One region of the Pseudomonas sp. P110(2024) genome, then DNA from elsewhere that is predicted to be linked to it. Evidence: riboswitches for the same ligand, from Rfam matches in the RefSeq annotation. Region 1 holds a riboswitch; the other holds the start of a gene.

Evidence for each region. Region 1 has a riboswitch for cobalamin ahead of cobW (cobalamin biosynthesis protein CobW). Riboswitches for the same ligand answer to the same signal wherever they lie in the genome.
Region 2: another riboswitch for cobalamin. It lies ahead of AC25ND_RS08695 (TonB-dependent receptor plug domain-containing protein); the one in region 1 lies ahead of cobW (cobalamin biosynthesis protein CobW).

The regions. Positions count from the first base shown of each region.
Region 1 covers NZ_JBLIYT010000016.1:37,720-41,628, reverse strand. Annotated here, with positions in the region: gene cobM (precorrin-4 C(11)-methyltransferase) at 1-115, opposite strand, end outside; gene AC25ND_RS22780 (cobalamin biosynthesis protein) at 145-546, opposite strand; gene AC25ND_RS22775 (CbtA family protein) at 546-1,241, opposite strand; gene AC25ND_RS22770 (CbtB domain-containing protein) at 1,252-1,437, opposite strand; cobalamin riboswitch at 1,540-1,761, opposite strand; cobalamin riboswitch at 1,823-2,022, shown strand; gene cobW (cobalamin biosynthesis protein CobW) at 2,123-3,190, shown strand; gene cobN (cobaltochelatase subunit CobN) at 3,194-3,909, shown strand, end outside.
Region 2 covers NZ_JBLIYT010000004.1:283,976-287,884, reverse strand. Annotated here, with positions in the region: gene AC25ND_RS08695 (TonB-dependent receptor plug domain-containing protein) at 1-1,745, opposite strand, end outside; cobalamin riboswitch at 1,836-2,028, opposite strand; gene AC25ND_RS08690 (DUF2946 family protein) at 2,165-2,554, shown strand; gene AC25ND_RS08685 (TonB-dependent receptor) at 2,629-3,909, shown strand, end outside.

The sequences.
Region 1 (3,909 bases):
CGGGGACCAGGGAGCCGGCATAGACGATCACTGGGCACTGGCGGATCAGGCGCTGGCCCTTGACCGTGATCAGCTCGGGATCGCCGGGGCCGGCGCCGATGAAATAGACCGTCATGGGGGTTCCTTGTATAGAAGAGTGGCGGATTATCCGCCGATGGCCAGGGCCAGGGTAGCGCTGCCGAGGACCTGCCTCGGCACGTGCAGGCGGCCGTTATCGCCGGCCAGGGCCAGTGCGGCGCTTTCGGCGACGCCCCAGCAGCCTGTCTGCGCGTACGCCGTGGGCGAACGCTGGCTGAGCTGCGCTTCGAAAACCAGTAGATGCGCGGCATCGAAACAGATGTACGGCAGCCCTAGGCGCTCGGCCAGTGCCAGCAGGCCGGGCTCGCGGGCCTTGGGCTCGATGCTGGCAATGCCGCGCAGGGCCGAGAGGGGCAGGGCGTTGCGGGTGAGGGTCTGGCGCAGCAATACCGCCAGGGTCTCGACCGGGCAGCCGCGGCGACAGCCAAAGCCGGCGTACAACGCCGGCTGAGCAGGCAGATCGCGCATCAGGCCTGGCTGGAGCGACGGTACAGCCAGGCGCTGAGCAGGCCCAGGGCCAGCCAGAACGCGGCGTTGGTCAGCCAGGAAGCGATCTTGAACTGGGTCTCGAGGGCTTGCGGCGCAAGGCTTTCATGCACGGCCGGCTGTGGCGCGCCGATCAGGTGCGGGATCACCAGCAGAGCGGCACCCAGCGCCTTGAGCAGCCAGTGCCGGGCGAACACCAACAACGCCAGGCCGGCGGCGGTGGCCGCTGCGGTGCCGATCCACCAGGTCTGGCGCTGACCGAGGTCGGCGGCGGCGGTGCCGGGCAGTTCCGGTGGCAGGCCAAGGGTCGGCGCCAGGCAGAACACGGCAAAGCCGGCCAGGCCCCACAGCGCGCCGGTGGCCACGCGGTTCGGTTCACGCAGGCCGTAGAGAGCGACCAGGATCAGGGCGAAACCGACGGCGACCACCAGGTTGCCACCGGTGGTGGACAGCACGCGCTGCCAGCCGTCTTCCGGCGACCAGGCTTCGGCGCTGTGCTCATGCTCGTGGGGCGCGGTGGCGTCGCCGTGCTCATGGTGTTCGTCGACCGGGGCGGCGGACTCGTAGGTTTCCGCCTGGAGAATCAGTGGGGTGACCCAGAAGCTTTGCAGCAGGGTCAGCAGCAGGGCCGCGAGCAGGCCGCTGAAGCCCGCGGTACGGGCGATGCGCGTAATCATGCGGGTTTACTCAGTGGCAAGGGAAGGCGGCGCTGTGGCGGGTATCGTGGGCAGCGTTGTGCACTGCCTCGATGTGCGAGAAACCGGCGAAGTACACCAGGCACAGGCCCAGCAGGCTGGCGCCGACCGCGACGATCAGTCGCTGGCTGAGGCTGACGGGGGTGGCGATACTGTGTTTGGCGCTGGTGATGGGCATGACGCGTTCCTCTGCTGCTTTTGTTGTGGCAACGGACATGCGCGACGACCCCGGGCACGATTGGCCCAGGTGATACGACGACGCCCGCCCACCGCGGGGTGTACTGTGAGCACGTGTCAGGCCGGTCTCCGGGCTGGCGAGGTGGAGCAGGACTCCGTGGGGCGTCACCTTCCCATGCCTTACTGTTGGCACAGTGGTTCGGACGCTTCTCTCGCTTACCGTTGCGGGGGCAGCACCGGCCTTGTCGGCTCCTTAGCAATGGAGGCGCGACGCACCGGTTTCCCGTTTCACCCCCGTCGGGGGCACCTGAACGCAATGCGCTAGCAAATCACGGGGCCGGGCCCGCGTCAATCGCCATGGCGGTTGACCGCCAGGCAGGCACTGCGTAGCCTTGCCGCTGCGAGGTTCTCGGGCGTTGGCCCGAGCTAAGACGGGAACGCGGTACAAGCCGCGGCTGCCCCCGCAACTGTAAGCACTGAAGGGTTCGGCACAGCCACTGCGCAGGCGCGCGGGAAGGCGCCGGCCCACCGGCCAGCGAGCCGCAGCGGTGCGAGCCAGGAGACCTGCCTCGTGACGTTTTCGACTTTCAACCGGGCGGGGTGATCCGGTGGCGAACGCGCCAGGCCGGCAGGGCCGTGGCTGTCGTCCTGCATGCCCGCGCCATTGCTGCCAAGGGCATCGCGACATGAAAACACTGGCCAAGCTTCCCGTCACCATCGTTACCGGCTTCCTCGGCTCGGGCAAGACCACCTTGCTGCGCCATATGCTCGACAACGCCCAGGGCCGCCGCATCGCGGTGATCGTCAACGAATTCGGCGAGCTGGGCATCGACGGCGAGATCCTCAAGCAGTGCAGCATCGGCTGCACCGAGGAAGAGGCCAACGGCCGCGTCTATGAGCTGGCCAACGGTTGTCTGTGCTGCACCGTGCAGGAAGAGTTCTTCCCGGTGATGCGCGAGCTGGTGGCCCGTCGCGGCGACCTCGACCACATCCTTATCGAGACCAGCGGCCTGGCCTTGCCCAAACCGCTGGTACAGGCCTTCCAATGGCCGGAAATCCGCAACGCCTGCACCGTCGACGCGGTGATCACCGTGGTCGACAGCCCGGCCGTGGCCGCCGGCACCTTTGCCGCCTACCCGGAGCAGGTCGATGCCCAGCGCAAGCTCGACCCCAACCTCGACCACGAGTCGCCGCTGCACGAGCTGTTCGCCGACCAGCTGGCCAGTGCCGACCTGGTGGTGCTGAACAAGGCCGACCTGATCGACGCCGAGGGCCTGGCCAAGGTCCGTGCCGAGGTGGCCGAGGAACTGCCGCCGGCGGTCAAGGTGATCGAGGCCAGCAGCGGCCGCCTGCCGCTGGAAGTGCTGCTGGGCGTGGGCGCCGAGTCCGAGGTGCATATCGATGGTCGCCGTACCCATCACGACTCGCATCACGACGGCGATGACCATGACGACCATGACCACGACGCCTTCGACTCGATCTCCATCGATCTGCCCGAGTCCGACGAGAGCCTGCTGCTCGACGCCCTGACCCAGCTGGTCACCGAGTTCGGCATCCTGCGCGCCAAGGGCTTCGCCGCGATTCCCGGCAAGCCGATGCGTCTGCTGATCCAGGGGGTGGGCACCCGCTTCGACAAGCATTTCGACCGCGCCTGGCGTAGCGATGAACCACGGATCACCCGCCTGGTGCTGATCGGCCAGGCGCTGGACGCCGCACAGCTGGAAGCGCGCCTGCGCCAGGCCCTGGGCGCCTGATCCATGCACCTGCTGCGGACCCAACCCGGCGGCTTCGTGCCGGACGACAGCATCGCCGACCTCGGCCAGACCCCCGCCGACCTGGTGATCCTCTGCAGCGGTGATTCACACCTGGCGCTGCTCGCCGAAACCGCCGAGCAGCTGCCGGCGCACTTTCCCAGCGTGCGCCTGGCCAACCCGATGCAGGTGCAGAACCATGCCTCGGTCGACGTGTATGTCGACCAGGTGCTGCGCCATGCCAAGGTGATCCTGGTGTCGCTGCATGGCGGCGTCGGCTACTGGCGCTATGGTGTCGAGCAACTGGTCGAACTGGCGGAGCGTGGGGTCGAGCTGATCCTGGTGCCCGGCGACGACCGCCCCGATCCTGAGCTTACCGACCTGGGCACGGTCCGCGGCGAACAGGCCGAGCGCCTCTGGCACTTCCTGCGCCAGGGCGGCAAGGCCAACGCCGTTAACCTGTTCAACTGCCTGGCCAGCCAATGGCTGGGTTGTGATTACCCATGGGATGAGCCGCAGCCCTTGCCGCGCACGGCGGTCTATCACCCGGCCAAGGCCACGGCGCGCCTGGAGGACTGGTACGCCGAGTGGAATCCGGAGCATCCGGTGGCGCCGTTGCTGTTCTACCGTTCGCACCTGCAGGCGGCCAACACGGCGTTCATCGATGTGTTCTGCCAGCGCCTGCAGGCCTGCGGGCTGAATCCTTTGCCCATTGCCGTGGC
Region 2 (3,909 bases), on a different contig from region 1:
CGAATGTAGCGAATGGCCCCTCCGGCACCCCACATGCGGTCCGCCGATTCGTAGCCGAGCCGCGAGCGGGCGAAAAAACTCGGCACGTCGTTGATCGTCGCCCCGGTGCGCGACTCGGTGAGGTTACGGGTCATGTCGGCCTGCAGGCTCCATTGGTCGTCGAGCTGGATACGTGCATCGGCCTCGAAACCCCGCATCTGCACCTGGCCCTGGCCGTTCACCCACTGGCTGCCGTCCAGGGTGATCAGGTCGGTGATCTTGCGCCGGAACACGGTGACACTGGCGCTGAATTCGCGCGCCAGAAGCAGGCCGTGGTAGTCCAGGCCAAGCTCGGCGTTGCGGCTCTTCTCGGGCTTGAGGTCGCGGTTGCCGATCTCGTCGCCGGGCTCGTTGACGAACAGCTGCTCGGCGTTGGGCAGCTTGTAGGCGCTGCCGTACTGGCCACGCAGTTGCCAGTTGTCGTTCAGGTCGTACAGCGAGGTAAGCATGCCGACGGTGGCGCTGTCGCCGCCGCTCATGGCCTCGTGGCGCACGCCAAGGCTCGGGTGCCAGTCCGGCAAGGCCTCGATCCTGGGCCGCAGCTGGGCATACAGCGCATTGGCCTGGGCCTTGTTGTCGTCGATCACCAGCACATCGTCCTGGCCCTTGAACCACTGGTTGTCGGAACCGAACACCAGCACATGGCCGCCGTCGAGTTCGGCCTTGCCCTCGGCCTGCACGCCCCAGTCGGTGAAACCCCAGTAGTCGTCGTGGTTGACCACGTTACGGCTGCCATCGTCACGGTTGTTGATGCGGGTGTAGCGGGTGTCCCAATCGTTGACGTGGCCCTTGATGAAGTAGCTCAGGCGCTCGTTGAGGCGCTGCTCGAAGGTCGCCGTGGCGATCTGCTGCACGCGGTCGTTGGTGGTCTTGTAGTTGTTCACTGGCCGGGCGAAATCAAGGTTGGCGTCGGTGTACTGGTAGAACAGTTCCAGCCGCGCATCGTCGCCGAAGGCCTGGACCGCCTTGCCGCCGAAGGTGGTCACCTCGTAACCGCGTTTCTTGTCGCTGACGTTGCCGCTGTAGTCGCGGTTGCGAAACGGCTGGTAGCCATCAGAGACGTTGTGGCTGACATAGGCCAGCAGGCCCAGGTCGCCGAAGCCGTTACTGAAGATCCGCTCGACGCGGGCGTCCTTGCTGCTGCCGGCGAAGCTGTCCAGGCCCAGGTTGACCTCACCCGAAGCCTCGCGGCTCTGCGGGCTGCGGGTGACGATATTGATCACCCCGGCCACCGCCTGGGTACCGAATAACAGGCTCTGGCCGCCCTTGAGCACCTCGATGCGCTCCACCGCGTTGGCCGGCAGGGTGTCCAGGTACAGGCCGCCGTACAGGCGGTTGTTCAAGCGCACGCCGTCGAGCAGGATCAGGGTGTCGTCGTTACGCCCGCCGAGCAGCGAATAGGTGCCGTAGTCGAACGGGCCGTTCTTCGGCGCGACGTAGAAGCCGGGGATGAACATCTGCATCACCCGGGTGATGTCGGCGCCGGGGCCGGCGCGCTCGATCTGCTCACGGCTGACGATCTCGACCTTGCTGCCGTACTGGGCCATGGCGGCGACGTTGGTCGACTCCACCGAAGGCGCGACGACGATCTGCTGGTCGAGGACCAGGGGCGTGTTTTCGGCCAGTGCCAGGGGACTGGCCAGGCATCCCAGAAGCAGGGTCCGGGCCTTGGGGGATAAACGTCGGGAGTGAATCACAGCAATCATGCTCTTCTCGAAAGTGACTTTCGCAGAAGCACGCAGGAGCACGGATCGCGCACACGCCAATACCGGCCCATGCCCGCCCACCGCAGGAGTTTGCCTACCACATTCCAGGCCGGTCTCCGGGCTCGCAAGACTAGACGCCTTCACCTTCCCATGGCGCATTGGCCACAGTGGTCTGTCGAAGGCATCACTTGCATACCGTTGCGGGGGCAGCACCGGACTCGTACCGGTTTCCCGTTTAACCCCATGCGCGGCGGCATGGGACACCTGAAATCGGTCGGCATCTGAACACCTGGGGCCCAGAGGCGTCAAGCCAGGCAGGCGTATCGTTTCGAATGCTTTTTATCGCCGGAACACTCTAGGCAGATGTGTCAAAAGTTGTAGAATCCGCACGCCTAACCCATTCCCTTCGAGCTTTGCCGATGAAGCTGGCCCGCCACACACGATCGCAAGTCGCCTGGGTGCTGTATTTCAGCATCTTGTTCGGCTCGTTGCTGTGCGCCATGGGCCATGGACAGATGGCAGGCTTGCGCCTGGCCGGCCTGGATGACGCCGCCTGGTGCGCGGCCGACAGCAGCGGCGTGTTCAAGGGCGACCAGGACATCACCGACCCGGTGCTGCCTGCCGGCGGCGACTGCGTGATCGCCAGCCTGTTCAGCGCCACCCTGCTGGCGGTGTTCTTCGGCCTGCTGGCCTTGCTCGCCGGGGAGTCGAGCAAACCCTTACCCAGACAACCCGCGCCGCCCCTGCCCAAGCAGCGCTGGCCCCTGGTCAATCCGCGCGCCTCCCCCGCTTCGCTTCTCGCGTTCTGACATCGCCACGCCCAAGTACTACTGCCTGATCGGCAGCGGGCGTGCGCCCACCGATTTCAGCCAGGAAGCCTTGCATGTTCCGCATGACCACTTTGGCGCTGCTCGTAGGCAGCGCAACCTGCGCCTGGGCGCAGGATGACACCCTGACCCTGCCCGCCAGCAACGTCACGGCCACCGCCGACCAACCCAAAGAAGCCACCACGCTCGATCTTGACCGCCCCATCGAAAGCGGCTCGCGGCTGAACCTCAGCGCCCGCGAAAATCCCGCCTCGGTCAGCGTTGCCGACCGCAAGACCATGGAACGCATCGGCGCGCGCAACTTCCAGGACGCCGCCAACGCCCTGCCCGGGGTCAACGCCTCGGCACCGCCCGGCTGGGGCGGCTACGTGTCTTACCGTGGTTTCAACGGCGCCCAGATCAGCCAGTTGTTCAACGGCATCAACCTGCAGTACGGCGCCACGGCGCGCCCGGTTGGCGCGTGGATCTACGACCGCGTCGAACTGCTCGGCGGCCCCTCGTCGTTCCTCAACGGCAGTGGCGCGGTCGGCGGCAGCCTGAACATGATCACCAAACTGGCCAACCGCGATGAGGACAGCTTCGAAGGCCGCGTCAGCTACGGCCGCTACGACACCCTGGAAACCTCGGTCGGCTTCAACAAGGCGCTCAACAGCGGCGACGGCCCGCGCCACTACGCGCGGCTCGACTACAGCCGCACCAGTACCAATGGCTACATCGACCGCCAGGAGAACGGTGCCGGCAACCTGGCCTTCTCGCTGCTCAGCGACATCAACGAGCAGCTCTCGCACACCCTGGCCATCGAGTACCTGGAAGAGAAGGAAGACAGCCCGTACTGGGGCACGCCGGTGTTGCAGCCGGCGGTCGGCACCCTGCACATCGACAAACACAATCGCTTCAACAACTACAACGTCGAGGACGGCCGCTACGAGCAGCGCACCCGCTGGCTGCGCTCGATCACCGACTACCGCATCGACGACAGCAACCAGCTGCGCAACACCTTCTACCACTACAACGGCCAGCGCGATTATCGCAACCTCGAGGTGTACCGCTACAACGCCAGCAACACCAACATCGCCCGCTCCGGCGGTTACCGCCAGCGCCACGACCAGGAGGTCAACGGCAATCGCACCGAATTGACCCATCAAGGCCAGCTGTTCGGTCTGGCCAGCGACTGGGCGTTCGGCGTGGACTACAGCCGCAACCAGCAGACCGCCTATCCGCTGTCCAAAGGTGCCTTCGACATCATCGACCCGAATGGCTTCCAGCCCGACCACTTCCTCGACATCCCCGGCATGGACGCGCCGCGCGCCAAAGGCCGCAGCACTACCACCGACACC